DNA from 3 places in the Streptomyces sp. NPDC087859 genome. Region 1 is predicted to be linked to each of the others. Evidence: predicted binding sites of a transcription regulator. Region 1 holds the regulator's gene; each other region holds the start of a gene.
What was found. Region 1 encodes HspR, which represses chaperone genes until heat shock. Its sites were predicted from a motif close to TTGAGNNNNNNNNNCTCAA; they were not measured.

Region 1 (9,882 bases):
CCCGGCGTACTTCAACGACTCCGAGCGTCAGGCGACGAAGGAAGCCGGCGAGATCGCCGGTCTCAACGTCCTTCGTATCGTCAACGAGCCCACCGCGGCCGCGCTCGCGTACGGCCTCGACAAGGACGACCAGACGATCCTCGTCTTCGACCTCGGTGGCGGCACCTTCGACGTGTCCCTCCTGGAGATCGGCGACGGCGTCGTCGAGGTGAAGGCCACCAACGGCGACAACCACCTCGGTGGTGACGACTGGGACCAGCGCGTCGTCGACTACCTGGTGCAGCAGTTCAAGGCCGGCCACGGTGTGGACCTCGCCAAGGACAAGATGGCCCTCCAGCGCCTCCGCGAGGCGGCCGAGAAGGCCAAGATCGAGCTGTCGAGCTCCACCGAGACCTCGATCAACCTGCCCTACATCACCGCCTCCGCCGAGGGCCCGCTGCACCTGGACGAGAAGCTCACCCGGGCTCAGTTCCAGCAGCTGACCGCGGACCTCCTGGAGCGCTGCAAGACCCCGTTCTTCAACGTCATGAAGGACGCCGGCGTCTCCATCAACGAGATCGACCACGTCGTCCTCGTCGGTGGCTCCACCCGTATGCCCGCCGTGGCCGAGCTCGTGCGCGAGCTCACCGGCGGCAAGGACGCCAACAAGGGCGTCAACCCGGACGAGGTCGTCGCCATCGGCGCCGCCCTCCAGGCCGGTGTCCTCAAGGGTGAGGTCAAGGACGTCCTGCTCCTCGACGTGACCCCGCTGTCCCTCGGTATCGAGACCAAGGGCGGCATCATGACCAAGCTCATCGAGCGGAACACGACGATCCCGACCAAGCGGTCCGAGATCTTCACCACCGCCGAGGACAACCAGCCCTCCGTGCAGATCCAGGTCTACCAGGGCGAGCGCGAGATCGCGGCGTACAACAAGAAGCTCGGGATGTTCGAGCTGACCGGTCTGCCGCCGGCCCCGCGCGGTGTCCCGCAGATCGAGGTCGCCTTCGACATCGACGCCAACGGCATCATGCACGTGACCGCGAAGGACCTCGGCACGGGCAAGGAGCAGAAGATGACCGTCACCGGTGGCTCCTCGCTGCCGAAGGACGAGGTCAACCGGATGCGCGAAGAGGCCGAGAAGTACGCGGAGGAGGACCACGCCCGCCGCGAGGCCGCCGAGTCCCGCAACCAGGGCGAGCAGCTCGTCTACCAGACGGAGAAGTTCCTCAAGGACAACGAGGACAAGGTCCCCGGCGAGGTCAAGACCGAGGTCGAGGCCGCCGTCGAGGAGCTGAAGACCGCGCTCAAGGGCGAGGACACCGCCGAGATCCGCACCGCCACCGAGAAGGTCGCGGCCGTCTCGCAGAAGGTCGGCCAGGCCATGTACGCCGACGCCAACGCCGCGCAGGCCGCGGGCGGCGCCGACGCCGGTGCGGAGGCCCCCAAGGCCGATGACGACGTCGTGGACGCCGAGATCGTCGACGACGAGCGCAAGGACGGTGCCGCGTGACCGAGGAGACCCCGGGCTTCGAGGAGAAGCCCGACGTCCCCTCCGGCGCGACCCCCGACGACGCCGAGCCGAAGGCCGCCCCCCAGGAGGGGGCGGCCCCGGCCGGGGACGCAACAGCACAGATCGCCGGTCTGACGGCCCAGCTGGACCAGGCCCGCAAGGCGCTCGACGAACGCACCGCGGACCTCCAGCGGCTCCAGGCCGAGTTCCAGAACTACCGCCGCCGCGTGGAGCGGGACCGGATCACGGTCAAGGAGATCGCCGTCGCGAACCTCCTGACCGAACTCCTGCCCGTGCTCGACGACATCGGCCGCGCGCGGGACCACGGCGAGTTCGTCGGCGGATTCAAGTCCGTCGGGGAGTCGCTGGAGACCGTCGCGGCGAAGATGGGTCTGCAGCAGTTCGGCAAGGAGGGCGAGCCCTTCGACCCGACCATCCACGAGGCCCTGATGCACAGTTACGCGCCGGACGTCACCGAGACGACGTGCGTGGCGATCCTGCAGCCCGGGTATCGCATCGGCGAGCGCACCATCCGTCCCGCGCGGGTGGCCGTCGCCGAACCGCAGCCGGGCGCGCAGACGGTCAAGGCCGAGGAGGACTCCAAGGCCGAAGACGACAAGGACAACGGCCCTGAGGAGGGCTGAGGTCACCACTGAGCGGGACACCAGGAAGGGGGCGCGTCGAGGATGAGCACCAAGGACTTCATCGAGAAGGACTTCTACAAGGTCCTCGGCGTCCCCAAGGACGCCACCGAGGCCGAGATCAAGAAGGCGTACCGGAAACTCGCCCGCGAGTTCCACCCGGACGCCAACAAGGGCAACGTCAAGGCCGAGGAGCGCTTCAAGGAGATCTCCGAGGCGAACGACGTCCTCGGTGACCCCAAGAAGCGCAAGGAATACGACGAGGCCCGCGCTCTCTTCGGCAACGGCGGCTTCCGCCCGGGGCCGGGCGCGGGCGGCGGCTCCTTCAACTTCGACCTGGGCGATCTCTTCGGAGGCGGCGCGCAGGGCGGTGGCGCCGGGGGTTCCGGCGGCTTCGGCGGCGGCATCGGCGACGTGTTCGGGGGCCTGTTCAACCGGGGCGGTACGGGCACCACCCGCACCCAGCCCCGGCGCGGCCAGGACATCGACACCGAGGTGACGCTGAGCTTCACCGAGGCCATCGAGGGTGCCACGGTGCCGCTGCGGATGTCCTCGCAGTCCCCGTGCAAGGCCTGCTCCGGCACCGGCGACAAGAACGGCACACCGCGCGTGTGCCCGACCTGCGTCGGTACCGGCCAGGTGGCGCGGGGCTCCGGCGGCGGCTTCTCCCTCACCGACCCCTGCCCGGACTGCAAGGGCCGCGGACTGATGGCCGAGCACCCCTGCCTGGAGTGCAAGGGCAGCGGCCGCGCCAAGTCCTCACGGACCATGCAGGTCCGCATCCCCGCCGGGGTGACGGACGGTCAGCGGATCCGGCTGCGCGGCAAGGGCGCACCGGGCGAGCGCGGCGGCCCGGCCGGCGACCTGTACGTCACCGTGCACGTCGACACGCACCCGGTCTTCGGCCGCAAGGACGACAACCTCACGGTCACGGTCCCGGTCACCTTCACCGAGGCGGCCCTCGGCGGCGAGGTCAGGGTCCCCACGCTGGGCGGCCCCGCCGTCACGCTGAAGCTGCCGCCGGGCACGCCCAACGGCCGCACCATGCGAGCCCGGGGCAAGGGCGCGGTCCGCAAGGACGGCACCCGCGGCGACCTCCTGGTCACCGTCGAGGTGAGTGTCCCGACGGACCTGACGGGGAAGGCTCGTGACGCACTCGAGGCGTATCGCGAGGCGACCGCGGGCGAGGACCCGCGGGCGGAGCTGTTCCAGGCGGCGAAGGGAGCTTGATCGAGATGGACGGCCGTCGACGCAATCCGTATGAACTGACCGAGGAGACCCCGGTCTACGTCATCTCGGTGGCGGCCCAGCTCTCGGGCCTGCACCCGCAGACCCTGCGCCAGTACGACCGCCTGGGTCTGGTCTCGCCGGACCGCACCGCCGGCCGGGGCCGCCGCTACTCGGCCCGCGACATCGAACTGCTCCGCGCGGTGCAGGCGTTGTCGCAGGACGAGGGCATCAACCTCGCCGGCATCAAGCGCATCATCGAGCTGGAGAACCAGGTCGCCGCGCTGCAGTCCCGCGTCGCCGAGATGGAGGCCGCCCTCGACGGCGCCGCCGCGGCGATGCAGCAGCGGGAGGCGGCGGTGCACGCGTCGTACCGCCGTGATCTGGTGCCGTATCAGGAAGTGCAGCAGACCAGCGCGTTGGTGGTGTGGCGTCCCAAGGGGCGGCAGGACTGACGCAGGCAGGTGAAAGGGGCCCGGAGGGATGAACCTCCGGGCCCCTTCCCTTGCGCCGGCTCAGAGCCAGGAGTCCCAGATGCCGTACGCCATCGGCGTGGACGCGGCCTCCGCGCCCGCGGCGTCCAGGCGGACGACGCGGTAGTAGTACAGACCCAGCGTGTCCTCGTGGACCGTCTCGTCCTTGTGGAACACGGCGTCGTACATCGTGCCCTCGGTGAGGGTGACATAGGCGGCCGAGGCCGGGTCCCAGCGCTCCACGCGGTAGCTCGCGAACCGGCCGCAGTCGCCGAGGCCGGAACTCTCGGAGCAGCCGACGTACAGCTCCGGGTACTGGTCCTCGCGGATCTCGGTCCCCGTCCAGCCCGGCGGCCGGGTGTCGGGCAGGGTGACGGAGAGCTCGGCGGGGTGGAAGGCCTCGGGCCCCGCCCACCAGTCGATCAGGGGGGAGCCGTCGGTGGCGGCCACCTTGTAGGTGTGCGCGGCGCCGTCGGGGACCGTCGGGCAGAGGATCTCGGTCCCGGCCAGGGAGTCGCCCGTCCAGCAGTTCTGGTCCCAGACCGTCTCGCCGGTCTCCGGGTCCGTGACGCCCTGCCACACCTTGTAGCCCGTGACGTCGTCGTCGGCCGGCGGCGTCCAGGTCAGGCGCACCCCGAGCGGGATCCGCTCGGCGGCCAGGTCCCGCACCGGGGCCGGGCGCTCGGTGTCCGGTGTGGTCGCGGTGGCGGCGGGGCCGGGCCGCGACTCATGGCCGTACGGGTCGATCGTCACGACGGTGTAGTCGTACGTCGTCTCGGAGGCACCGGAGACGTCCCAGCAGACGCCGTTGATCTGCCGGGCACCGGCGTAGTCGGGGGCGTCACCGGTGTTCCAGGTCCAGTACGTCGTGGGGTCCGTCAGCGGCAGGTCCCGCGAGTCGTTGGGCTTGCAGGCGGTCACCGTGCTGCTCTCGCCGGTCGCCTTGTCGGTGCGGACGATCCGGTAGGTGAGCAGCGGCTCGTCCTCGCCGAAGGTCCACGGGTCGGCGCTGCTCCACTCGATCATCACCCCCTCGCCGAACCGGTCCGCGGTGGTGCGGAACGGCGCGATCGCCCCGGGCCGGTCCGACATCGTCAGCGTGACCTCCACGGGGGCGGCGGCATTGCCCTTCGCGTCCACGGAGCGCACCGCGTACCGGTAGCTGTCGGCGACCGCGAGCAGCTGGCGCGGCACGGCGTCGGTCCCCGTGGTGGTGGTCGGGGTGTTGCCGGTGGCGCCGGGCAGCGCGTCGAGCCAGCCGCCGGTCGCCGCGTCGTACTGCAGGACCTGGTAGGAGGCGGCCCCGTCGACGGCCGACCACAGCACGTGCGGAACGCCCGACCGGTACTCGACGCGCGCGTCGGCCGCGGTTGCGGGCGGTGTCAGGTCCGAGGTGGTGAAGGTGGCGGCGGGTGAGTACGCGGACCAGTTCCCGACGGCGTCCCGGGCCCGGCCCCGGTAGGTGACCTTGCTGCCGTCGGCGGCGCGACCGGTGTCGCAGATCGCGCCCTTGGTGCCGGTGTACACGGTGGCCCAGGTGTTGGTGGCGGAGTTCAGCCGCTGCATCTCGTACAGCGCGATGTCGGCCGCGTTCTCCGCGGTCGTGACCAACTCCGGGGCCGCGTAGGGCTGGTCCACCGGGCAGGCGTCCATCTCGACGAACGGCGCGGCGGGCGGGGTGGTGTCCACGCTGGTGACCGCCTGGTCGGCGGTGCCGGCCGAGACATTGCCCGCCTTGTCGTAGGCGCGGACCTCGTAGTAGTAGGTCGCGCCGGTGGGCGGAGGGGTGTCCGTGTACGAGGTGGAGGTGGTCGTGGCGAGCGCCTTGCTGCCGAAGGAGGCGCCCTTGAGCCGCCGGTAGACCTGGTACCCGGCGAGGTCCATCTCCTTGTTCTTCGCCCAGACGGCCTTGGCCTTGTTGCCGCTCTTGTCGTACGAGACGGAGATCCCGGCCGGGGTGAGGGGCTTGGTCCTGTCGACGGTGGCGGAGGTGCGGGGTGTGTAGCCGAACTTGACCTTGGCGGAGCCGGTCCAGTTGACGTAGTCGACGCGCAGGGTGTGCTTGCCGGAGGGGATGGTCACGTTGACGGTCTTGCTCACCGTGGTCGAGACGTTCTTCCAGAGGTCGATCTTGCGGACGCCGTCGACGTAGACCCTGATGCCGTCCAGTCCGGAGGCGGCGAGGGTGAACGGCCCGCCGGAGCCGAAGTCGCGGGTCACGGACCAGCGGACGCCGAAGTTGTTCGACGGCAGGCCGGACGCGGGGGCGCCGCTCCAGCTCTGGTCGATCGCGCTGTCGCAGTCCGTCTTCTTCGGTGTCCCGGAGAAGCTCGTGTTCGCGAAGAGCTGCCGCTTGAACACCGGCGAGGTGCAGGTGGTCGCGGCGGAGGCGGGCGTGAGCGTGAGCAGGGTGCCCGCGGTGGCGAGTACGACGGCGGTCGCGGCAGCCGCGGTCGTACGTCTGGCTGGGTTCATGCGGTCCTTCGGTCCTGATTCGACGACGGGAGAGATCACCGTCGTCGAATCAGGACCGGCCAGGGCACCGATTGGTTGTACGGCGTTTCTCAGGGAAACGCGTCGAAGACCAGGTCGGCGGCTGTCGCCCACATCGATTCCGCGCCCGTGCCGAACGCGGCGGCCAGCGCGTAGCCGACGGCCGCGTCCATGGCGTCCGGCTTGGCGTCCGACCGCCACTCGGCGGCCTTCACCTCGCCGTCGCCCTTCGAGTGGAGGTCGCCCAGCCGCCGGCCGTCGCGCAGGAGGCGGCTGTCCGGCATGGAGTGGGGCACCAGCCGCCAGTGCCGGCCCGCGTGCCGGACGTCGACCCGGTACGAACGCCGGATCAGCCGTCCCCGGCCGGGTGCCAGCGCGGCCGCCTCGCCGCCGACGGTGAGGATGAGCAGACCGGCGTTCCGGGTACCGATGGGGGTCTCCCCGTCGTCCTTGGTGCCGGTCGCCCGGCTCAGCACGACCCGCGGTATCGCCTCGCCCTCGACGACGACTTCACCCCGCCAGGTGTTCAGACGGACGGTGAGCGGGCCGAAGAGGGTGTCCGTGACAGAGCTCTCGCTGATGGTCATACGGTCCTCGTGGGGTCGTCAGGAGTTCGGTGCTCTGACTGTCCAGTCGCCCGGGGGCGGGGGTTCGGTTCCGCTGTCGGCGTTCCCGCAGGTAGACGCGGTAGGAGCGAGAGGCTGTGATCATTTTCGGATCACGTTTTCTTCACCAGGAAACCATGCTGTCCGGACAGACCCGACGAGGCCGAGGGGCCCGGAGGTTCACCGAACCTCCGGGCCCCTCAGCCGTCCCCGGCGGCGGTCACGGGGTGGTGACCGCCCAGTCCCCGGCGGGGAGCGACTCGGTGCCGTCGGCGGCCACGGCCGCGACCCAGTAGTACGACGTGGTGCCGCGCGGGACGCCGGTGTCGAAGTACTGGAAGGAACCGGCGTCGGTCTCTGCGATCTTCTCGTACGCCGAAGCAGCCCGGTTCCAGCGGTAGACGCGGTACCCGCCCGCCTGCTCGGCCGCGGACTCGCCGAGCCCGGACCACTCCAGCAGATTCCCCTCGTCGCCCTCGGCGCCGGTCGCGGTGAGCGTCAGCGGCGAACCCTCCGGCGTCGGCGTGCTCGGCGTCATGTCGAGCTCGGTCGCCACGACGATCTGGGCCTCGCCGGTCCACCAGTAGGCGGAGTTCCCGTCGTCGTCGTAGGCGTCGACGACGAAGCAGGACGTGTCGCCGCTCGGGGTGGTGGCGTACGCGTACGACGTGGTGTCGGCCGACACGTGGTAGCCCGGGTAGAGGGAGCACACCTGCTCCTCGCCCTCGTCCCCGAGCAGTTCGCCCCGGCGCACCGCGTAACTGGCCAGATCGGCGGTCGGGTTGGCGTCCCAGGTCACCTGGAAGCCGTACTCGGTCGGGACGACGCTCACCCCGGTCACGGCGGACGGCGGGGTCAGGTCGGGGCGCTCGCCGCTGACCGCGGCCGACCGCGCGGACTCGTTGCCCGCCGCGTCGAGGGAGGTCACCCGGTAGTAGTAGGTGGATTCCTCAGCGGCCGAGGTGTCCGTGTAGGAGACCTGGCCGGTGGTCCCGACCCGGGTGTACGTCCCGCCCGCACTCGCCGACCGGTACACCCGGTACGACGCCGCGCCCTCGACCGCGTCCCAGCCGACCCACACCCCGGCCTGCCCGTAGGACGTGTTCAGCCCGGTCGGCACGGCGGGGGCGGTGCGGTCGACGGTGGTGACGAGCAGGTCGGCGGTACCGGCCGACTCGTTGCCGGCCTTGTCGTAGGCGCGGATCTCGTAGTAGTACGCCTCACCGGTCGGGCCGAGGGTGGCGTCCTTGTACGAGGTGGAGGTGGTCGTGGTGAGCGGAGTGCTCCCGAACGAGGTGCCCTTCAGCCGGCGGTAGACGCGGTATCCGGCGAGATCCATCTCCTTGCTCTTCGCCCACGCCAGCTGGATGTTGGTGGTCTCCGGGTTGTACGTCGCCGAAGCCCCCGTCGGGACGAGGGGCCTGACCGTGTCGACGGTGGCGGAGGTGCGGGGTGTGTAGCCGAACTTGACCTTGGCGGAGCCGGTCCAGTTGACGTAGTCGACGCGCAGGGTGTGCTTGCCGGAGGGGATGGTCACGTTGACGGTCTTGCTCACCGTGGTCGAGACGTTCTTCCAGAGGTCGATCTTGCGGACGCCGTCGACGTAGACCCTGATGCCGTCCAGTCCGGAGGCGGCGAGGGCGAACGGCCCGCCGGAGCCGAAGTCGCGGGTCACGGACCAGCGGACGCCGAAGTTGTTCGACGGCAGGCCGGACGCGGGGGCGCCGCTCCAGCTCTGGTCGATCGCGCTGTCGCAGTCCGTCTTCTTCGGTGTCCCGGAGAAGCTCGTGTTCGCGAAGAGCTGCCGCTTGAACACCGGCGAGGTGCAGGTGGTCGCGGCGGAGGCGGGCGTGAGCGTGAGCAGGGTGCCCGCGGTGGCGAGTACGACGGCGGTGGAGGCCAGGGCCGTCGTACGTCTGGCTGGGTTCATTCGATCCTCTGGGCGGAGTGGGAACGGCGGGCGTGGGCCGTCGTGATCACGACTCGTGAGGAACGGAGTTGGTTGTGTGTGGCGTAGCGCACTTCTGAAGGCTCGGCGGGCGGAGCCGTCGGTTCAACTTGCGCGTATCTGCACAGAAGCTACACGCGTTAACGTTGCTATCTCATTTGACGGTTGCTTCTTGACTGATACGTGAAGGCCGCGTTGGCTTCCTTCACCTGGGTGCGCAATATGCGCCCGAGTCCGGAAGGCACCAGATAGTGAGCTCCCCAATGCGTCGTACCGCCCTGTGTGTGGCTGTGTCATCGATGGCCCTCTCGCTCTCCGCCTGCGGGGCGCTGGGAGTCTCGGAGGACAGTGCCGACGCGACTCCTACCAAGGGCGACGACGTCACGGTGGGCGTGCTGATGCCGGAGCGGACCAACTCGCGGTACGAGGAGTTCGACTACCCGATCATCCAGAAGAAGGTCGCCGAGCTCACCGACAAGAAGGGCAACACGGTCTACGCCAACGGCGAGGCCGACGCGGGCAAGCAGGCGACCCAGATGCAGAAGATGATCGACGACAAGGTCGACGTCATCCTGCTGGACGCCGTGGACTCCAAGAAGATCGCGCCGACGGTGAAGAAGGCGAAGGACGCGGGCATCCCCGTCATCGCCTACGACCGTCTCGCCGAGGGTCCCATCGACGCGTATGTCTCCTTCGACAACGAACTCGTCGGCGAGGTGCAGGGCCGCACCCTCGTCGAGTCGCTGGGCTCGGACATCGACACCTCCGACAAGATCGTGATGATCAACGGCTCGCCCTCGGACCCGAACGCGGGCCAGTTCAAGGCGGGCGCGGTCTCCGAGATCAACGGCAAGGTGACGATCGCCAAGAAGTACGACGTCGACGGCTGGAAGCCGGAGATCGCCAAGAAGGACATGACCGAGGCGATCGAGGCGATCGGCAAGGACAACATCGCCGCCGTCTACTCCGCCAACGACGCCATGGCCGGCGCCGCCATCGAGGC
Region 2 (9,882 bases), on a different contig from region 1:
CGAGATGGACCGGGCCACCGCGTTCATCTCGTCCAGCGGAGCCGTGAGCGAATGCGCCACGAACTGCGTAATGAGCAGTGTGGCGATCATCGAGAACACCGTGATGAAGCGCAGCTCCGTCTTGGTGCGAACCGCGATCATCGACAGACCCGTGGTGATCAGGACCGAGGTGACGACGAGCGCACCCAGCTTGGTCTTGATCGAGAACGGGCGCACGCCGCCCCAGGGCTCCCAGGGACCTCTCCGTCCGGACGGACCGCCGCTCATGGCGTCGGCGTCTCCAGGGCGTAGCCCACGCCGTGCACCGTGCGGATCCGCTCCGCGCCGATCTTCCGGCGCAGCGCCTTGATGTGGCTGTCGACCGTGCGGGTGCCGGAGGCGTCCGCCCAGTCCCACACCTCCGCGAGCAGCTGCTCGCGGGACAGGACCGCGCGCGGGGTGTTCGCCAGGCACACCAGGAGGTCGAACTCGGTCGGCGTGAGGTGAACATCCTCACTCCGCACCCGCACCCGGCGCTGCGCGTGGTCGATCTCCAGCTCGCCCAGGCGCAGGATGCCGCTTCGGGGCGTAGCGGCGGCCAGTGCGGCCCGCTCCACCCGGCGCAGCAGCACATGCACGCGGGCGGCCAGCTCACGCATGGAGAAGGGCTTGGTCATGTAGTCGTCGGCGCCGACCCCGAGTCCGACCAGCATGTCGGTCTCGTCGTCGCGCGCGGTCAGCATCAGTACCGGCACCGGCCGGGCGGCCTGCACACGGCGGCAGACCTCCAGACCGTCGAAGCCGGGCAGCATGATGTCGAGGATCAGCAGATCGGGCTGCCAGGCCTCGGCCGTGTCGACCGCCGCCGGACCGTCGCCCGCGGTCTGCACGAGGAATCCCTCGGCACGCAGGCGGGTCGCGATGGCCTCCACGATCGTCGGGTCGTCCTCGACCACGAGCACCCGGCGCTGTGCGCCGGGAGTGGCCGTGGCCGTGCCGTTGTGGGAGGTGTGTGTCTGCTCCATCGCCCGCCCCAAGGGTTGCTTTCCGGAATCAGTGGGGTGATCCCGCTTACTGGCTTATGCCTGCGCATGCTTGCGATTGACGCTTGAATGATCTGCGCCAGGGAAGCAGAGTACGGGGAGTCACCACGCCTCGGCTATCCAGGTCGGACCCCGAGGTGCACGACGTCCGGAACGCCCCGGGCAACGGGCACCTCTTCGGTACGCACCCCCTGGAACCCGGCATTCCGTAGGGATCCTTCGAATTCCGGCGAAGGCTGCGCCGACCACACGGCGAGCACCCCGCCGGGCCTCAACACCCTTGCGCAGCTGGCCAGTCCGCTCGGCGAGTACAGCCCGTCGTTGCCCTCGGTGACGGTCCAGTCGGGCCCGTTGTCGATGTCCAGGCACAGCGCGTCATACGTGTTCGATGTCTCATTCACATAAGCGACAAGATCTGTTTCCAGAATCTCGGTCCGTGGATCGGCGAGCGCCGGCGCCGAGAGCGCGGACAGCGGGCCGTGACGGTGCCAGTCGACGATGGCCGTCTCGCGCTCCACGACCGTGATCCGCCCCCAGCGCGGATCCGCGGCCGCGTGGGCGAGCGAGAACCCGACCCCGAGCCCGCCGATCAGCACACCCGGCTCGGGCCGCCCCTCCAGCGCGTCGAGCGCCACGTCCATCAGCAGCCGCTCCGAGCGCCCGTCGGAGGTGTCCATCAGGAAGCACCCGTTGGCGATGATCTGCAGCAACTCACCGTGCCGGCGCAGCACGACCTCACCGTGCGGGCCCTCACGACGGTCCAGGACTTCGGGAATGTCGTACGAGATGGGCATCCGCCCATCCTGGCAAAGAGATCGGGCTGCCGGACGGTTCTTGAGAAGTGCCTGTGAATCGGGGTCCGCGTGGCGCCGGTCACAGACACGGGGGCGGCGGAGCGCGAAGGCTGGAGTGCAACGGAAGGAGCGCCTCACGGTGGAACGTAGCGAGGCCGCCGCGCGGGCTTCTGAGGACGGGGCGGGTACGGAGTCCGTGCCGGACAGCGCCTCGGGCCTGCTGGACGGGTTGCCGAAGCAGCGCGGGGCGGTCTCCGTACCGGCCCCTGTCCCGGCCGTTCTCCCGGTCGCCGGGGCCGCCCCCGAGGCCGGCCCGGGGATCCGCCCGTGGCGGCTGTTCCCCACCCCCACCGGGACGCCGTTCACCTTCGGTTACGCCGCCGTCCTGGCCGTCACCTCGCTCGTCACGGAGTACGCCGACCCGTCCCTCGTGCACGCCCTGCTCCAGGGCTCCAGCACCGACGTGGCCCACCTCGTGCGCACGCCCGTGCTCGTCCTGCCGGCCAGCGCGCTGTGGATCGCGGGCGGGGTCGCGTCGCCGTACGTCCTCGGCTTCCTGCTGGTCATGACCGCGCTGGAGCGCCGGATCGGCGGTCTGCGCGCGGCCGGCGTCTTCCTCCTCGGCCACGTGCTGGCCACTCTCGCGACCGAGGTCCCGGTGGGCCTCGCCGTCCTGGCCGGCCACCTCCCCGACACCTCCCTGCACCGCCTCGACTACGGCATCAGCTTCGGCGTCGCCGCCGCGACGGGCGCGCTCGCCGGGCTGCTCCCGCCGTGGCTGCGGTGGCCGTTGCTGGGGTTGTACGGGGGGATGCTCGTGCAGGACCTGCTCGCCTTCGCCGACCCGATGACGGAGTGGGGGCATCTGATGGCGCTGGCGATCGGGGTGGCGACCTGGCCGACGGTCCGGCGCTGGTACCGGGCTCGGACCCCGGGCGCGGCCACCGCCGGATAGGCCCCGGGCGCGTCCGGCTCCGCGAGCGTGCCGTGGCACGGGACGCGCCCGCCGGACAGGCCGAACACCTGGTCTCCGGCGGGGCTAAGGGGCTGCTGGAACATGACGTACGACCGAGGCGCCCGGCCGTCATCCGGAACGGCACCGGGGGCGATCGCAGCGTGTCTCAGGCCGTGCGGGGCGGGTTCCAGACGTACGGCGTGGTCGTCGTCACCGCCTCGAAGCCGAGGCGGCGCAGGATGGGTGCGCTGTCGTCGGAGGCGTCCACGTGCAGATAGGTGACGCCGCGCGCGGACGCGAGGGCGGCGCGGGTGGCGACCAGGGCGCGGTAGATCCCCCGTCCCCGCCACTCCGCGAGCGTGGAGCCGCCCCACAGGCTCGCGAACGCGGAGCCCGCGCGAAAGGCCAGCCAGGCCGCGGAAACCACCTCGCCGTCCGCCTCGGCGACGTAGACCGCGATCTCGTCGGGGGCCGCGGCGACCCGGCCGACGAGGTCGTCGGCGAGCCAGCTCCAGTCCTGGCCCCAGACGGTGGACTCCATGGCGGCGATCCGGCGCATGTCGGCGTCCGCCGTGACCCGCCGCAGCGTCACACCGTCCGGCAGGACGGGCTCGCGTACGGACATGTCGGCCGCGCGTCCGATCAGCACCGTCTCCCGGTCCTCCGGCAGGAAGCCCGCCGCGCGGAGCCGTTCGGTGAGGTCGGCCGGGGTGTCGTGGCCCCGGGTCTTCCACTCCACGGCCTCGCCGCGCGCCGCGAAGAAGTCCCGCTGCGAGGCGATGAGTCCGTCCAGCGCGTCCCCGTCGACGCCGAGTTCGCGCGGCCCGCTCACGAACCCCCGGAACTGCCCGACGATCCGGAGCAGCGGGCCGTCCTTCTCGTACGTCACCCCGGCGGGCGGGGTGGGCGGCGCACCGCGCATCTGGTCGTCGTAGGCTGCGAGGAAGATCTCGGTGTCGGTCACGGCACGACCGTACGGCGCCCGGCACAGGAGGCAACCGGTTTTGTGCGGCGCCCTCAGCCGGTGAACTTCGCGCTGGTCAGTGGCGCGGCCACCGTCCAGCCCAGCGACTCGTACAGCCCCCGCCCCGCGGGGGTCCCCGCCAGGACGCAGAGCTCCGCGCCCTGTTCCGAGGCGGCCCGCTGGAGGGTGTGCATGACGAGCGTGCCGAGGCCCTTGCGGCGCTGCCGCGGCGAGGTCTCGATCTGGTCGACGACCGCGGTCGCGCCGGTCGGGGCGAGCTGGCCGCGGGCCGCCCAGGAGCCGTCGGGGGCGGCGAGCATGGTGCGGGTGACGCCGCCGCGGGACCAGGTGCGCAGGCGGTAGCCGTCGGGGACCGTCGGCTGGTCGGGCGCCGTGGTGAGGGGGAGGGTCATCAGGTGGCCGGGTTCGGGGTCGATCCACCAGCCCTCGCCGAGCCAGCCGCCGACCACGCCCGGATCCCGGAACACCTTGAGCCACACACCGGCACCGGTGACCGCCCCGGCCACCTTCCGCACGGCCGTCTCCTCGACGCCGTCGCCGATCGCGCCGAACACATGCCGTGCGACATGGCCGTCCGTGCCCACGTCGATCGTGCACCCCCACGGCTCGACCACCGGCGGGGCCGCCCCGCGCGAGAGCACCCATCCGTCCACCCATGCCCGTACGAGCCGGTCCATGACACCCCTCCGGTAACGAATGAAAGCCGTCTGGGGTTATTACAGTCGCTGGTCACGCGTTCCGGCAGACGTGATCGCTCACAGCGAACGCGCCCAGGGGAACAATCGAAGGCTCACGTGCATTGAGTCGGCATAGCTCAACTTGAGTGCCGAAGGGGAGATCATGGCTTCGACGTCCACACCGCTCACTCTGCCCGTGCTGCCGCTCGACGACGAGGTCGTGCTTCCCGGCATGGTGGTCCCGCTCGACCTGAACGATCCCGACGTACGCGCCGCGGTGGAGGCCGCCCAGGCCGCCGCCCGGTCGGAGCCGGGCAAGCCCAAGGTGTTGCTGGTGCCGCGCATCGACGGCACCTACACCGGTACCGGCGTCCTCGGCACGGTCGAGCAGGTCGGCCGGCTGGCCGACGGCGACCCGGGCGCGCTGATCCGCGGCCGGGGACGGGTGCGCATCGGTGCCGGGACCACGGGGCCGGGCGCCGCCCTCTGGATCGAGGGCACCCGTATCGACGAGACCACGCCCGAGCCGCTGCCGGGCCATGTCACCGAACTGGTCAAGGAGTACAAGGCCCTCGCCACCGCCTGGCTGCGCAAGCGCGGCGCCTGGCAGGTCGTGGACCGTGTCCAGGCCATCGACGACGTCTCCGCGCTCGCCGACAACTCCGGCTACTCACCCTTCCTGACCACCGACCAGAAGGTCGAACTGTTGGAGACCGCCGATCCGGTGGCCCGCCTCAAGCTCGCGACCCAGCACCTCCGCGACCACCTCGCCGAGCAGGACGTCGCCGAGACCATCGCCAAGGACGTCCAGGAAGGCGTCGACAAGCAGCAGCGCGAGTTCCTGCTCCGCCGCCAGCTGGAAGCCGTGCGCAAGGAACTGCGTGATCTCAACGGCGAGAAGGACGGCGAGGAGTCCGACGACTACCGCGCCCGCGTGGAGGCCGCCGACCTGCCGGAGAACGTCCGCGAGGCGGCCCTCAAGGAGGTCGACAAGCTGGAGCGGTCCAGCGACCAGTCGCCCGAGGGATCGTGGATCCGGACCTGGCTGGACACGGTGCTCGAACTCCCGTGGAACGAGCGGACCGAGGACGCCTACGACATCCAGGGCGCCAAGGCGGTCCTGGACGCCGAGCATGCGGGCCTGGAGGACGTGAAGGAACGGATCACCGAGTACCTCGCGGTGCGCAAGCGGCGCAACGACCGGGGGCTGGGTGTGGTGGGCGGCCGCCGTGGCGGTGCCGTCCTGGCACTGGTCGGCCCGCCCGGCGTCGGCAAGACGTCCCTGGGCGAGTCCGTCGCGCACGCCATGGGCCGCAAGTTCGTCCGCGTCGCCCTCGGCGGGGTGCGGGACGAGGCCGAGATCCGCGGTCACCGGCGTACGTACGTCGGCGCGCTGCCCGGCCGGATCGTCCGTGCCGTCAAGGAGGCCGGGTCCATGAACCCGGTGGTCCTGCTCGACGAGATCGACAAGGTGGGGTCCGATTTCCGGGGCGACCCGGCGGCGGCCCTGCTGGAGGTCCTCGACCCCGCGCAGAACCACACCTTCCGGGACCACTACCTCGAGGTGGAGCTGGACCTGAGCGATGTGGTCTTCCTCGCCACCGCCAACGTCCTGGAGGCCATCCCCGAGGCCCTGCTCGACCGTATGGAGCTGGTCCGCCTCGACGGCTACACCGAGGACGAGAAGGTCGTCATCGCCCGTGACCACCTGCTCCCGCGCCAGCTGGAGCGGGCCGGCCTCGACAAGGACGAGGTGACCCTGGACGAGAGCGCCCTGCGCAAGCTCGCCGGCGAGTACACCCGCGAGGCGGGTGTCCGGACCCTGGAGCGGTCCATCGCGCGGCTGCTGCGCAAGGTCGCGGCCCAGCACGAACTGGGCGAGCGGAAGCTGCCGTTCACCGTGACGGACGAGGAGCTGCGGGGCCTCATCGGGCGGCCGCACCACGTGCCGGAGTCGGCGCAGGACCCGGCGGAGCGCCGTACCGCGGTGCCGGGTGTGGCGACGGGCCTGGCGGTGACGGGAGCGGGCGGTGACGTGCTCTTCGTGGAGGCGTCCCTGGCGGACCCGGAGACGGGCGCGGCGGGTCTGACCCTGACGGGCCAGCTGGGTGACGTGATGAAGGAGAGCGCGCAGATCGCGCTGAGCTTCCTGCGCTCGCACGGCGCCGAACTGGAGCTGCCGGTGGGCGACCTGAAGGACCGGGGCGTGCACATCCACTTCCCGGCGGGCGCGGTGCCGAAGGACGGCCCGAGCGCGGGCGTCACGATGACGACGGCACTGGCGTCGCTGCTGAGCGGGCGGCTGGTGAGGACCGACGTCGCCATGACGGGCGAGGTCTCGCTGACGGGCCGCGTGCTGCCCATCGGCGGCGTGAAGCAGAAGCTGCTGGCCGCGCACCGGGCGGGCGTCACGACCGTCATCATCCCCAAGCGCAACGAGCCCGACCTGGACGACGTCCCCGCCGAGGTGCTGGACAAGCTCGACGTCCACGCCGTGACGGACGTCCGCCAGGTCCTGGAACTGGCGTTGTCGCCGGCCGTTGCCGGAGCGACGTCGGAGGTTCCGGTGGCGGCGTGACTTCCGATGACGGCGTGACGGACGTCATCGGATGAGGTGAAGGCCCGGGTTCTCGTGAGGGAGGCCCGGGCCTTCGCCGTACCGGGGAGGGGATCAGCCCTTGGCGAGCGCCTGCACCCGGTCGAGCGCCCCGTTGAACCGGTCGTGGTCGCCGACCGTCGGTCCGGACGAGGTGTACTGCCACATCGTGTAGGTGCTCCAGCCGGCCGGGAGGGTCCCCACGGTCGAGGCGTAGCGGGCGATCCACAGCGGGTTGGCGGCGAAGCCGGCGTAGTTGCCGGTGCACTGGGTCCACCAGCTGGTGGAGGTGTAGATGACGGCGTCCCGGCCGGTGCGGGCCTTGTACCGGTTCAGGAAGTCACGGATCCAGCTCACCATCGCGCTCTTGGTCTTTCCGTAGCAGGAGTCGCCGTACGGGTTCCACTCGATGTCGAGGGTGCCGGGCAGGGTCCTGCCGTCGGCGGACCAGCCGCCTCCGTGGTCGACGAAATAGTTGGCCTGCGTTGCTCCGGTCGTGGTGTCCGGGGTCGCGAAGTGGTACGCGCCGCGGATCATGCCGACGCCGTAGGAGCCGCTGTACTGCTGGGAGAAGTAGGGGTTCGTGTAGTACGTCCCCTCGCTCCCCTTGGTGTAGGCCCACCGGACCCCGCTGTTCCAGAGGGTCGTCCAGGCGACGTTGCCTTGGTAGCTGGCCACGTCGACGCCCTCGGTCTGGGCGGCGCGGGTGCCTGCGGGCAGGCCGCCCTGTCCGTCGTGGGCGACGACGCCCATGCCCATGCGGGCGGTGCCGCGCGTCGGGGTGGCTGTGGCGTCGGGCGACTCGGCGGCCGACGCCGGGGCTATGGACAGCAGCGCGAACACGGCGGTGAGGACGCCGGCGAGGAACAGAGGGCGCGGGCGGGGCGATCCGGGTCTGTGCGCGGGCATGGCGTGCCTCCGAGGGCTCGGTGATGCTCGGTGGGGGACACCCGGCCGGGGGTGTATGGCGTGGGCATGCCAGAGTCAGCGCCTGGTCAAGAAGCTACGCACGTCGACGAGCGGGTGGGAAGAGGGACCGGTTGCTGCCGTTGGTCTAGCCCTGCGAAATACTTACCGAGCTGCGGTGACGGCGCAATTTGGCGGAAACTTTCACAACCGGGAAAACCGAGGCAGGGACTGACGTGCACGAAGACGGGAACGACGGCGGACACGGAGACGGGCCCGGAGGGCCCAGGACTGGTCTCGACCAGCCAGAGTTCCTGGCGCTGGAACGCGAGTTGACCGTGCTCCTGCGGCGCGCCCGGGCCAACCAGGGCGAGATGGCACGCGAAGTCCACCCTGACCTGGAGTCCGCCGCGTACGGACTGCTGGTGCGGCTCGAGGAGTCCGGACAGCAGCGCGCCACGGAACTCGCCGCCTACATCGGCGTCGGCAAGGCCACCATGTCCCGCCAGCTGCGCGCCCTGGAGACCCTGGGCCTCGTCACCCGCGCCCCGGACCCCGCGGACGGACGCGCCTGGCTCGTCGAGCTCACGGCGGAGGGACGGTCCCGGGTCGGGCGGGTACGGAACGCGCGACGGGCGCGGTACGCGGGGCGGCTGGCGGACTGGGACCCCCGCGAGGTGTCCGAACTAGCGCGGCTGCTGCATGAGCTGAACCGGGGCATGGAGCGCTGACCCGACCCCGCCTCACAACTCGGCGTACACCACCGTCGCGTCGTCATGCGTCTTGCTCCGCCCCAGATACATCCGGCCCTCCGCATCCGCGCTCTCCAGCTCCCGCACCCGCGCCACCAGCGCCCCCGCCCCGTCCTTCCGTACGAGGGTGAAACAGTCCGCCCAGTCCCCCTCGCGGAACTTCTCCACCCACCGGGCCGCCCCGTCCGTCAGCGCGGCCAGGGAACGGACCGACGAACGCGGCAGCGCGCCCGTCACCGCCCTGCCCGCCACCGACGGATCGGCCGCGGCGGTGAAGAAGCCGCCCTCCATGTTGCGGAGGGTCGAGTCGATGAGGGCGTCCGTGGCCAGGGCGGAGCGGGGGAGGCGGGCGAGGCGGTCGTCGAGGACGGCCGTCACCGTGCCGTCCTGCGACTCCAGCAGCAGGGCCGAGTCCGAGAGGACCAGGTACTCCACCGTCCGCGCCGACCAGCGTGCGACGACCACCGTTGCCTGCGGTGTTCGTGGGTGAGAAAGGTCACAGGTGTGGGCGTGGGACGCGGAGGTACGGGAGATGGCGAGGCCCAACGCCTCGGTCAGCGGAACATCGGGGAGGGAAACGGTCAGTTCGGTCAGCGCGCCACCCAGGCGTGCCGTGAACCAGGGGACGGAATGCAGACACCCCGTCCCGCCCTTCGGCGGCGTGACGCCGTCCAGGACCACGAGCGCCCCGCCCTGTCCGGAGGCCGGAAGGGCGACGCTCGCGAAGTCCTCGTTGGGGCGGGTGCGGTCGCCGGGCTCCGAGACAAGTTCCGTACGCATCCGGCCAGTCTGCACGAGCCCTTCACGGTGTTCACAAAAGGCTGGCAATGGTTGCCGGACGGGCGCAGCCGCGCAGGTCAGGCGCCTGGTTTGGGAGGGATTGGTTCACTCCGGGAAGACGTGGTGGCGGATAATGCCATCGGTCGGCGGCGACGTCCAACCGGCCCGCCGGTCAAGGTCGCTGACCATGCCACCGGAACTTGCTCGCCAACTCCCGTCCGGGGTTCACTCCTTCGGGTGGCGGGTCGGGTGATGCGCGCCCGCTGCCCAGCGGCACTGGGAGGGTCGGGAAACGTACCCGGTGTGTGACTCCAGTTGACGGAGCGTCACCCGGGCCCATGGGTACACGAGTCAGGAATGCGAGCACCGGTGCAGAAGACGCGGCCACGTCGTACGAGCAAGCAGACGGCCCCCG
Region 3 (9,882 bases), on a different contig from region 1:
GAGGCCGCGAAGGTCCTCCGTGTGGCGCCCGCGACCGTACGGCGCATGGAGATGGCCGAGGTCGCGCTGAAGATCCCCTACGTGCAGCTGCTGCTGTCCACGTACGGCGTCGCGGAGGAGGAGACGGACGCCTTCGTCGCGCTGGCCGAGGAGGCGAACCAGCCGGGCTGGTGGCAGCGGTTCCACGATGTGCTGCCGGACTGGTTCAGCCTGTACGTGAGCCTGGAGGGTGCCGCCCGCCTCATCCGCTCCTACGAACCGCACTTCGTGCCCGGCCTGTTGCAGACCGAGGCGTACGCCCGCGCCGTCATGGAGGCGGGCACGATCGCACAGCTGGGCTCCGACACCATCGAGCGGCATGTGTCCCTGCGGATGACCCGGCAGCAGCTTCTGGAGAAGCCCGATCCGCCCCACCTGTGGGTGATCATGGACGAGACGGTGCTGTGCCGGCCGGTCGGGCAGGGCGGCGAGATCATGCGGGAACAGCTCGACAGACTCCTGGAGTTCGCCGAGCGCGACCGGGTCACCCTGCAGATCGCGGAGTTCGCCGCGGGCCCGCACCCGGGGACGTACGCGCCCTTCTCGCTGTTCCGTTTCGCCGAGCCGGAACTGCCCGACATGGCGTTCACCGAGTATCTGACCGGCGCCCTGTACCTGGACTCGCGCGCGGAGGTCTCCGCGCATCTGGAGGTCCTGGACCACATGACGGCGCGCGCCGCGTCGGCCGAGCGCACCAAGAAGCTCCTGCTGGAGCGCCGCGCGACCTATTGAGCCACGCACCACTCGGGCCGCGCACGGCAACCTTCCCGCCCTCCCCCGACGACTCCCGAGCAGACCCCGTCAGGCACCGCGCACCGAGGAGAAGACACCGCATGACCGGATCCGGATCCGAAGCCGCGCCCACCACCGTCGACACCAGCCGGCCGCATCCGGCGCGGGTGTACGACTGGTGGCTGGGCGGCAAGGACAACTACCCGGTGGACGAGGCGCTGGCCCGCAGGATCCTGGCGTCGGACGGCACCGCGGTGCGCGGGGCGCGCGCCAACCGCCGGTTCATGCACCGGGCGGTGCGGACGGCCGCCGAGGCCGGGATCCGCCAGTTCCTGGACATCGGCACCGGCATCCCCACCGAGCCGAACCTCCACCAGGTGGCCCAGGAGGTCGCCCCCGAGTCGAGGGTCGTGTACGCCGACAACGACCCGATCGTCCTCAGGCACGCCCAGGCACTGCTGCACAGCGCCCCCGAGGGCGCCACGAACTATGTGCACGCCGACGTCCGGGACCCCGGCACCATCCTGCGGCTGGCCGCGGAGACCCTGGACTTCGCGCGGCCCGTCGCGCTGTCCCTGGTGGCGCTCACCCACTACCTGGACGACGAGCCCGACGGCGACGACGTGTACGGCTTGCTCGCGCGGTACGTCGCCGAGCTCGCGCCCGGCAGCTTCGTGATCCTGTCCCAGGTCACCCCCGACCTCAGCCCGGAGGCGATCGCCAAGGCCACGGAGCACTTCCGGGCCGGCGGCACACCGTTCCACCCGCGGTCGCTGGCGGAGTTCTCGCGGTTCTTCGACGGTCTGGAGCTGCTCGGCCCCGGCGTGATCCCGGTCTCCGGCTGGCGCCCCGGCCCCGAGGACGTGGCCGCCCAGGCGGAGGGCATCGTGCCGGTCTACGCGGGGGTCGCCCGCAAGGCGTGACCTGACCCGAACGGGTGTCGCCGACGGGTGCGCTCCCCTGCCCAGCCCTAGCTTCGAGAGGCACGGGCAAGCAAGGGAGCGCATGTGACCGACACCCAGACACCGCCCTTGGAGCCGGGTGCGGCGCTGCTGCGGGCCGGTAGGTTCTTCCGGCCCGGCACGCCCTCGTCCGACCTGCACAGCATCGGGCTGACGGGTGGCCGCGAGGCGGACGCCTTCTACCGCGACCGCTGGAGCCACGACAAGGTCGTGAACTCCACGCACGGCGTGAACTGCACGGGTTCGTGCCGCTGGAAGGTGTATGTCAAGGACGGCATCATCACGTGGGAGACCCAGCAGACCGACTACCCGGGCGTCGGCCCCGACCGCCCCGAGTACGAGCCGCGCGGCTGCCCCCGGGGCGCCGCCTTCTCCTGGTACACGTACTCCCCCACCCGGGTGCGCCATTCCTACGTCCGCGGTGTCCTGCTCGAGATGTACCGCGAGGCCCTCGGCCGTCTCGGCGACCCGGTCCTCGCCTGGGCGGACATCCAGGACGACCCCGAGCGCCGCCGCCGCTACCAGCGGGCCCGCGGCAACGGCTTCTCCCCCATCCCCGCGATGTCGATGGTGTCGCACGCGGCGGGCGCCCGGTTCCACTCCCTGATCGGCGCCCCGATGCTGTCGTTCTACGACTGGTACGCCGACCTGCCCGTGGCCTCCCCGCAGGTCTTCGGCGACCAGACCGACGTGCCGGGCCGGGATCCCGTACGACTGGATGGAGGCGGCCCGCCGCTCCCCCGTGCGGGCGCTGATCAGCACGTACAAGGTGGCGCTGCCCCTGCATCCGGAGTACCGCACCATGCCGATGGTCTGGTACATCCCGCCGCTGTCCCCGGTGGTGGACGCGCTGACCGAGACCGGTCACGACGGCGAGGACGCCCAGAACCTCTTCGGCGCCATCGACACGCTCCGCATCCCGCTGGAGTACCTCGCGGAGGTCTTCACCGCGGGCGACACCGCCCCGGTGCGGTCGTCCCTGGAGAAGCTCGCCGCGATGCGCGCCCACTTGCGCGCGATCAACCTCGGCGAGGAACCGGACCCGTCGGTCGCGGAGGCCGTCGGCATGAAACCCGAGGAGATCGAGGAGATGTACCGGCTGCTGGCGATCGCCAAGTACGAGGACCGCTATGTCATCCCGACCGCGGCCGTCGGTGACGCGCGCCGGCTGGAGGAGTCGGCGATCCCGGACGACTGCAGCCTCGCATACGACGGCGGCCCGGGCATGGGCGGCGACGGGCCGTTCGGCCAGGATTCCGGCCGCAAGCTGCTGCCGGTGGTGTCCGTGGAGAACTTCCACGGTCTGCGCAGACGCCAGACGTCCGACGACCCGGCCGACGCCGAGGAGGTCTGATGCCCTCGTACGCCGTGCTGTACCAGGCAGCCGCGCTCTGTCTGACGTACCCCGACGACGACTTCCGGGCCCGGCTGCCCCTGCTGCGCGAAGCGGCCCCGCAGCTGCGGGAGTTCGTCGACCACGCGGTTCTCACCCCGCCGCAGGAGCTGGCCGCGCACTATGTCCAGGTCTTCGACTTCAAGAACCGGCACAGCCTCTACCTGAGCTGGTGGCAGGACGGGGACACCCGCCGGCGCGGTATGTCGCTGGTCCGCTTCAAGGAGGTCTACCGCGCCGCAGGACTGGAGTTCACCGGCGAGGAACTGCCCGACTTCCTGCCCGCGGTCCTCGAGTTCGCGGCCCGCACCGGCAGCACCGACCTGCTCACCGAACACCGGGACGGCCTGGAGCAGCTGCGCTCCCGGCTCACCGCCTGCGGCACTCCGTACGCGTCCGTGCTGAACGCCGTATGCGCCGCACTGCCGACCGCACACACCGGGGCGCGCTCATGAGCACACTTCTCTGGGGCGCCCTGCCGTACGTCGTCCTCGCAGGTCTACGAGTCGAAGCTGCTGAACATCGCCTCGCCGGCGTTCCATTACGGCATTCTCTTCGTGCTGGCCGGGCACCTCGTGGGCCTGTTCGTCCCGATGTCGTGGACGGAGGGCCTCGGGGTCGGCGAGCACGCGTACCACCTGCTCTCGCTCTACGGCGGCACGGCGGCCGGGCTGCTCACGGTCGGCGGGATCCTGTTGCTCGTATACCGTCGACGGACCAAGGCGCCCGTCTTCCGGGCGACGACCGCCAACGACAAGCTCATGTACCTGGTGCTGCTCGGCGCGATCGCGATGGGCATGATCGCCAAGCTCACCCACGCCTCCGGCGACGGCTACAACTCCCGCGAGTCCATCGGCCCCTGGGCGCGCAGTCTGTTCACCCTCCGGCCGGACATCGACCGGATGGAGGGGGTGCCGGTGCTGTACCAGATCCACGCGGTCATCGGGATGGCGCTGATCGCGTTCATTCCGTACAGCCGGCTGGTGCACATGTTCAGCGCGCCGGTGCAGCACCTGTTCCGCCCGTATGTCGTGTACCGCAGCCGCGACCCCAGGCAGTTGGGGCCGCGGCCGGAGCGGCGGGGTTGGGAGAAGACGGGCGCGTAGTCCGTCAGCCGCCGTCGACGTGGCCGGCCGGGGCGGCGCCGCCGTCGTAGTGGCCGTCCGTGCTGCTGTCGTGGTGGCCGGCCGGGGCCGCCTCCACGGAGAAGTCCCGGTTCTCCGGGGCGTCCACGACCCCGTGCACGCCCGCGGCGGCCGCCCCTGCCAGCAGCGCCCCGGCCGCCAGAGCCGCCAGCCTTGTGCGCCGCTTCCCGCTGTCGTCCATACTCACGTCCCTCCGTGAAGTCCGTTACCACCGACCAGCATTGAGGGCCGGGGCCGCTCAGGCGAGGTGGAACGGAGCATCTTCACAAAGGGAATCTCAGGCCGCGCCGCCCTTCCGGCCCTTGTCGTCCTTCTCGTCATCGACGATCTCCGCGTCCACCACGCCTTCCTCCTCCGGCGACTCGGACGACGCCGACTGCTCCTGACCGGCGGCCGGTTCGGACTGCGCCTGGGCGTACATCGCCTGGCCCATCTTCTGGCTGACGGTGGCGAGTTTCTCGACGCCGGTGCGCAGCGCGTTCGTGTCGGCGTTCTGCTCCAGGAGCGTCTTCAGCTCCGAGATCGCCGACTCCACCTCGGACTTGGTGTCGGCGGGGACGCGTTCGTCGTTGTCACGGATGAACTTCTCGGTCTGGTAGACGAGTTGCTCGGCGTGGTTGCGGGTCTCGGCCGCCTCCCGGCGGTTGTGGTCCTCCTCGGCGTACTGCTCCGCCTCCCGCATCATGCGGTCGATGTCGTCCTTGGGCAGGGCCGAGCCGCCGGTGACCGTCATCTTCTGTTCGCGGCCGGTCGCCAGGTCCTTGGCGGAGACGTGCATGATCCCGTTGGCGTCGATGTCGAACGCGACCTCGATCTGCGGAACGCCGCGCGGCGCGGGCGGCAGTCCGGTCAGGTCGAAGACGCCCAGCTTCTTGTTGTACGCGGCGATCTCCCGCTCGCCCTGGTACACCTGGATGCCCACCGAGGGCTGGTTGTCGGTCGCCGTCGTGAAGATCTCCGAACGACGGGTCGGGATCGTGGTGTTGCGCTCGATGAGCTTGGTCATGATGCCGCCCTTGGTCTCGATGCCCAGGGACAGCGGGGTGACGTCGAGCAGCAGGACGTCCTTCACGTCGCCGCGGATGACACCGGCCTGGAGGGCCGCGCCGACGGCGACGACCTCGTCCGGGTTGACGCCCTTGTGCGGGTCCTTGCCGGTGAGTTCCTTGACGAGGTCGGTGACGGCGGGCATCCGGGTCGAGCCGCCGACGAGGATGACGTGGTCGACCGCGGAGAGCTTGATGCCGGCGTCCTTGACGGCTTGGTGGAAGGGGGTCGTGCAGCGGTCGAGCAGATCGGCGGTCAGCTCCTGGAACTGGGCGCGCGTCATCTTCTCGTCGAGGTGCAGGGGGCCCTCTGCCGAGGCCGTGATGTAGGGGAGGTTGATCGTCGTCTCCGACGAGCTCGACAGCTCGATCTTGGCCTTCTCGGCTCCCTCCCGAAGCCGTTGCAGCGCCATCTTGTCCTTGCCGAGGTCCACGCCGTACTGCCCCCGGAACTTCTTCACCAGGTGCTCCATGACCCGCTGGTCCCAGTCGTCGCCGCCGAGATGGGTGTCGCCGTTGGTGGCCTTGACCTCGATGACACCGTCGCCGATCTCCAGCAGGGAGACGTCGAAGGTGCCGCCGCCGAGGTCGAAGACGAGGACGGTCTGCTCCTCGCCCCGGTCCAGGCCGTAGGCGAGCGCGGCGGCCGTCGGCTCGTTGATGATCCGCAGCACGTTCAGGCCCGCGATCTCCCCGGCCTCCTTGGTGGCCTGGCGCTGAGCGTCGTCGAAGTACGCCGGGACGGTGATCACCGCGTCGGTGACGTCCTCGCCGAGATAGGACTCGGCGTCCCGCTTCAGCTTCTGCAGGACCCGCGCGGAGAGCTCCTGCGCCCGGTAGCGGGTGCCGTCGACATCCCCCTGGTCCGGGAAGCGCCAGCTCCCGTCCCCCATGTACCGCTTCACCGAACGGGCCGTCCGCTCGACGTTCGTCACCGCCTGCCGTTTGGCGACCTCCCCGACGAGCACCTCGCCGTTCTTGGCGAAGGCCACGACCGACGGTGTGGTCCTGGCCCCCTCCGCATTGGCGACGACTGTGGGGTCGCCGCCCTCCAGGACGGCCACCACGGAGTTCGTGGTCCCCAGATCGATCCCGACCGCGCGTCCCATCGCTGTCCCCTTCCGCCAGGGCACTTCCCGGACTCCAGCACAAAACTTGAGTGGGCTGTTGTCAATGCCGCGTACCCATGCCGGGTACCCGGAAAAGGGCGCTGCCGCGCCCCTCGCGAGGGGGACGCGGCAGCGCGGGACGTACGGATGTCAGGCGAGCTTCGCCGACAGGGTGATCGGTACGGCCTTGAGGGCCTGGCTGACGGGGCAGTTCACCTTGGCCTGCTCCGCCGCGGCGACGAAGCCGTCCTCGTCGAGGCCGGGGACGGTGCCCTCGACGGTGAGGTGGATGCCGGTGATGCCCTCGCCCGGCTGGAAGGTGACGTCGGCGGAGGTGACGAGCTTGGTGGGCGGGGTGCCGGCCCCCGCGAGGGCGTGCGAGAACGCCATCGAGAAGCAGCTGGAGTGGGCGGCCGCGATCAGCTCCTCGGGGCTGGTCTTGCCGTTGGCCTCCTGCGTGCGGGCAGCCCACGTCACCGGCTGCTCGGCGATGGCGCCGGAGGAGTCGAAGGTGACGACTCCGTTGCCCTCGAGCAGGTTGCCTTCCCAGACGGTGTGTGCGGAGCGCGTGGTAGCCACGGTCAGTCCTTTCGTGTGGTCCCGGTTCCGGGTGGTGCACCCCATCCGATCACACTCGGGCGCGGCTCACCCTGAAGACCGGCCCGCGCGGGCTGAAGGGCAGCCGCGCGCCCTCCGGGACCAGATACGCGTGTTCGCGCCGCACCCTCAGCACGTCGCACCAGCCGTCCGTGATCACCAGCACGGGCGCGCCGGGCGGGAAGTCGTCGGCACGGTGCAGCAGGTCGATCCCGGGCTGCAGGACCGTACCGCCGCGACCGCGCACCCGGACCCGGCCCGCGATCTCGGTGACCGGCAGATACCCGGCGTCGTAGGGGGCCGCGTCGCAGAACACGACGCGCGCCGCCGGTACGTCCCGGGCCTCGGCGTACGAGGCGATCGCGCCGAGCGCCTTGCCGAGCAGGGTCCGGTCCATGGACCCGGAGGTGTCCAGGACGACGCCGAAGGTGCAGCGGGCGATCTCCTCGGGCGGGAAGTACCGGCCCGCGCGGGGGATGTCGGGGGTGGACGACTGACGGCGGGAGGGGCGCGCGTACGTCCGCAGCGGCTCCGGGCGGGGCACGAACTCGTCGAACCAGCGGGCCAGTCGGGCGTCCCACGGCAGCGGCGGGTGGCTGAGCGTGCGGATCTCCTCGACGAGGCCGCCGGGCAGGAACCCGCGCGCCTGCCGCTGGTGCAGGTCCAGGCCGTGGCCGAGGCCGCGGCGGTAGAACTCGTCGAGGTCGACGTAGTCCCGGGGCGAGCCGAGCGGGCCGCCGAGGACGTCGCCGAGGCCCTTGCCACGCAGGGTGCCCAGGCGGCGCATCCGGCGCAGGTCGCCGGCGATACGGTCGTAGACCTCCTCCGCGGACAGGTCCTTCAGCCCGGGGTCGTGGAGCAGCCCGTCGGGCATGGTGCCGACCTGCATGTCGGCCAGCCAGCCGTTGATGACGTAGTCGCAGGCGACGTTGAACAGGTACGGGTCGCGGGTACCGCAGCGGTCGCCGTGCCGCAGGGCGGCGTGCAGCATCTCGTGGGCGAGGACGAACCGCCATTCCTCGTCGTCGAGTTCGCGCAGCGGGTTGATGTAGATCTCGGCGAGTTCGGGGTTGACCGCGGCGACGGAGATGTCGTGGGCGCGGGCCAGTTCGGCGTCGGCGACCAGGGTGATGCCGGCCGCGATGCCGCCGAGCAGCGGGTAGGAGGAGACGAACCAGCTCAACGCCCGTTCCCACGGCTGGAGCCGGGTGGAGCCGCCGCCCATCGACGCCCGGCGGCCGCCCGCCACGTCCATGGCGGCGGCGACGGTACGGGTGAGGGCGTGCGCGAAGTCCAGCTGCCAGTCCTTCGGGGCGCCGCCCGTCCACACGTCCCAGCGCACGAGCAGTTGGTCGGGTTCACGGCCCGCCGTGCCGCAGTGCTCGTACACGGGCGGGATGCCGTCGCGGCGCCAGCGGGCGGCGAGCTGCTCCTCGTCGCCGTCGGGGTAGGACGGCGGCAGGTCCTCGGGGGTGCGGCCGACGGGGAAGCCGAGCAGGAAGCGGTTGACGACGGCGCAGCGGGCGGCCAGCTCGAACCGGTCGGGCTGGGTGCGGCGGCCCTCCTTCGCCGGAACGTGTCCGAAGCCGAGGTGGATGATGGCGTGGGCGACCGCCCAGGCCCAGTCGACGGGGTCGGCGCGCCGGGTGGGGTGGACGTGCAGGGTGCCGTCGGAGTCGACGCGGACCAGCCCGGAGGCGGGCGAGTGGGGGCAGTCCTCCTTGCGGCAGGTGCTGAACCCGATCGCGGCGAGGGCCCGGTTGGCCCGCACCAGCCGCAGTCCCTCGGCGAAGGCCTCGGCCGCGAGGTCCTTCTTCGCCGGCTTCGCGGCGCGTGTACGGCTCACCGCCACGCCCCCTTCGTACGGCTCACTGCCGCGCCTCCACCAGCCGCGGCATGTCACGGGCCGCCTCGACCAGGAACCAGGCGGGCAGCAGCGGGTTGCCGTCGGTGTCCGGGGCGATGACGCTCTGTGCGACCTCCACCGAGATCTCGGCGAGCTGCACGAGCAGCGACTTGGCGCGGTACGCCGTCTGCTGAGCGGACGCCGACAGGTGCTCCTTGCTGGCGGGAAGCTCCTTGACCAGACGGCCGCGGAAGGACTCGGCGAGGTAGTACAGGAGGTCGCGGTCCTCCAGGCGGTGCGGCCAGCGGGCGTCGCCCTTGATGATCGCCTCGATGCCGTACTGGCCGCGCACGATCTTGACGTAGCCGCAGAACGCGACGGCGTGCGCGGGGGTCAGCGTGCCGTGCGCGATCACCTTCAGCGTCTCCTCGTCGAGGCCGCGGCCGAAGGAGTGCAGGGCGTCGGAGAGCATGTGCCAGGAGCGGGGCGTGGAGAACGGCTCCTCGGTCTTGGGCGGCTTGGACCACAGGTGGTCGGGCCGGTCGATGAGGTGGTCCAGGACCCAGGGGTGGATGCCGTTGCCCGCGGCCCAGACGAGCCAGTCCTTCGCGGAGGCCTCCAGATGGACGTGGGCGAGCCGGTTGACCAGCGCGGAGGCGATGGGGCGGGCGAGGGCGTTGTCGGTGGCGCGGTTGCCTGCGCCGATCACGATCGAGCCGGCCGGGAGGTCGTAGCTGCCGATACGGCGGTCCAGGACCAGCGAGTAGAACGCCTTCTGCACATCCGGGGTGGCCGCGTTGAGCTCGTCCAGGAACAGGCAGTACGGCTCGTCGCGGGCGATCGCCTCCGGCGGGCAGAACACCGAGCGTCCGTCACGGATCTGCGGCACGCCGATCAGGTCCTCGGGAGCGAGCTGGGTGCCCAGCAGACTCACGCACTCCAGCCCCAGGGACTCGGCGAACTCCCGTACCAGGGAGGACTTTCCGATGCCGGGGGCGCCCCAGATGAAGACC

Region 2: lon (endopeptidase La) is a predicted target of HspR. The motif match lies at 4,556-4,574, and genes of this name have one in related genera.
Region 3: dnaK (molecular chaperone DnaK) is a predicted target of HspR. The motif match lies at 6,473-6,491, and genes of this name have one in related genera.

Annotation. Positions count from the first base shown of each region.
Region 1 covers NZ_JBIUUU010000002.1:467,730-477,611, forward strand. Annotated here, with positions in the region: gene dnaK (molecular chaperone DnaK) at 1-1,492, shown strand, start outside; gene grpE (nucleotide exchange factor GrpE) at 1,489-2,136, shown strand; gene dnaJ (molecular chaperone DnaJ) at 2,179-3,363, shown strand; gene ACIOHP_RS06055 (heat shock protein transcriptional repressor HspR) at 3,369-3,815, shown strand; gene ACIOHP_RS06060 (PA14 domain-containing protein) at 3,876-6,308, opposite strand; gene ACIOHP_RS06065 (hypothetical protein) at 6,398-6,913, opposite strand; gene ACIOHP_RS06070 (PA14 domain-containing protein) at 7,152-8,861, opposite strand; gene ACIOHP_RS06075 (substrate-binding domain-containing protein) at 9,143-9,882, shown strand, end outside.
Region 2 covers NZ_JBIUUU010000014.1:206,778-216,659, reverse strand. Annotated here, with positions in the region: gene ACIOHP_RS32725 (ATP-binding protein) at 1-267, opposite strand, end outside; gene ACIOHP_RS32720 (response regulator transcription factor) at 264-1,004, opposite strand; gene ACIOHP_RS32715 (spermidine synthase) at 1,139-1,816, opposite strand; gene ACIOHP_RS32710 (rhomboid-like protein) at 1,956-2,771, shown strand; gene ACIOHP_RS32705 (GNAT family N-acetyltransferase) at 2,938-3,693, opposite strand; gene ACIOHP_RS32700 (GNAT family N-acetyltransferase) at 3,789-4,433, opposite strand; gene lon (endopeptidase La) at 4,597-7,011, shown strand; gene ACIOHP_RS32690 (lysozyme) at 7,105-7,938, opposite strand; gene ACIOHP_RS32685 (MarR family winged helix-turn-helix transcriptional regulator) at 8,172-8,666, shown strand; gene ACIOHP_RS32680 (protein phosphatase 2C domain-containing protein) at 8,679-9,467, opposite strand; gene ACIOHP_RS32675 (nitrate- and nitrite sensing domain-containing protein) at 9,837-9,882, shown strand, end outside.
Region 3 covers NZ_JBIUUU010000011.1:60,128-70,009, forward strand. Annotated here, with positions in the region: gene ACIOHP_RS26775 (helix-turn-helix domain-containing protein) at 1-771, shown strand, start outside; gene ACIOHP_RS26780 (SAM-dependent methyltransferase) at 873-1,694, shown strand; partial or broken gene ACIOHP_RS26785 (nitrate reductase subunit alpha) at 1,779-2,429, shown strand; partial or broken gene narY (nitrate reductase subunit beta) at 2,425-3,087, shown strand; gene narJ (nitrate reductase molybdenum cofactor assembly chaperone) at 3,087-3,581, shown strand; gene narI (respiratory nitrate reductase subunit gamma) at 3,648-4,232, shown strand; gene ACIOHP_RS26805 (hypothetical protein) at 4,237-4,458, opposite strand; gene dnaK (molecular chaperone DnaK) at 4,549-6,426, opposite strand; gene ACIOHP_RS26815 (OsmC family protein) at 6,577-7,005, opposite strand; gene ACIOHP_RS26820 (hypothetical protein) at 7,055-8,869, opposite strand; gene ACIOHP_RS26825 (ATP-binding protein) at 8,892-9,882, opposite strand, start outside.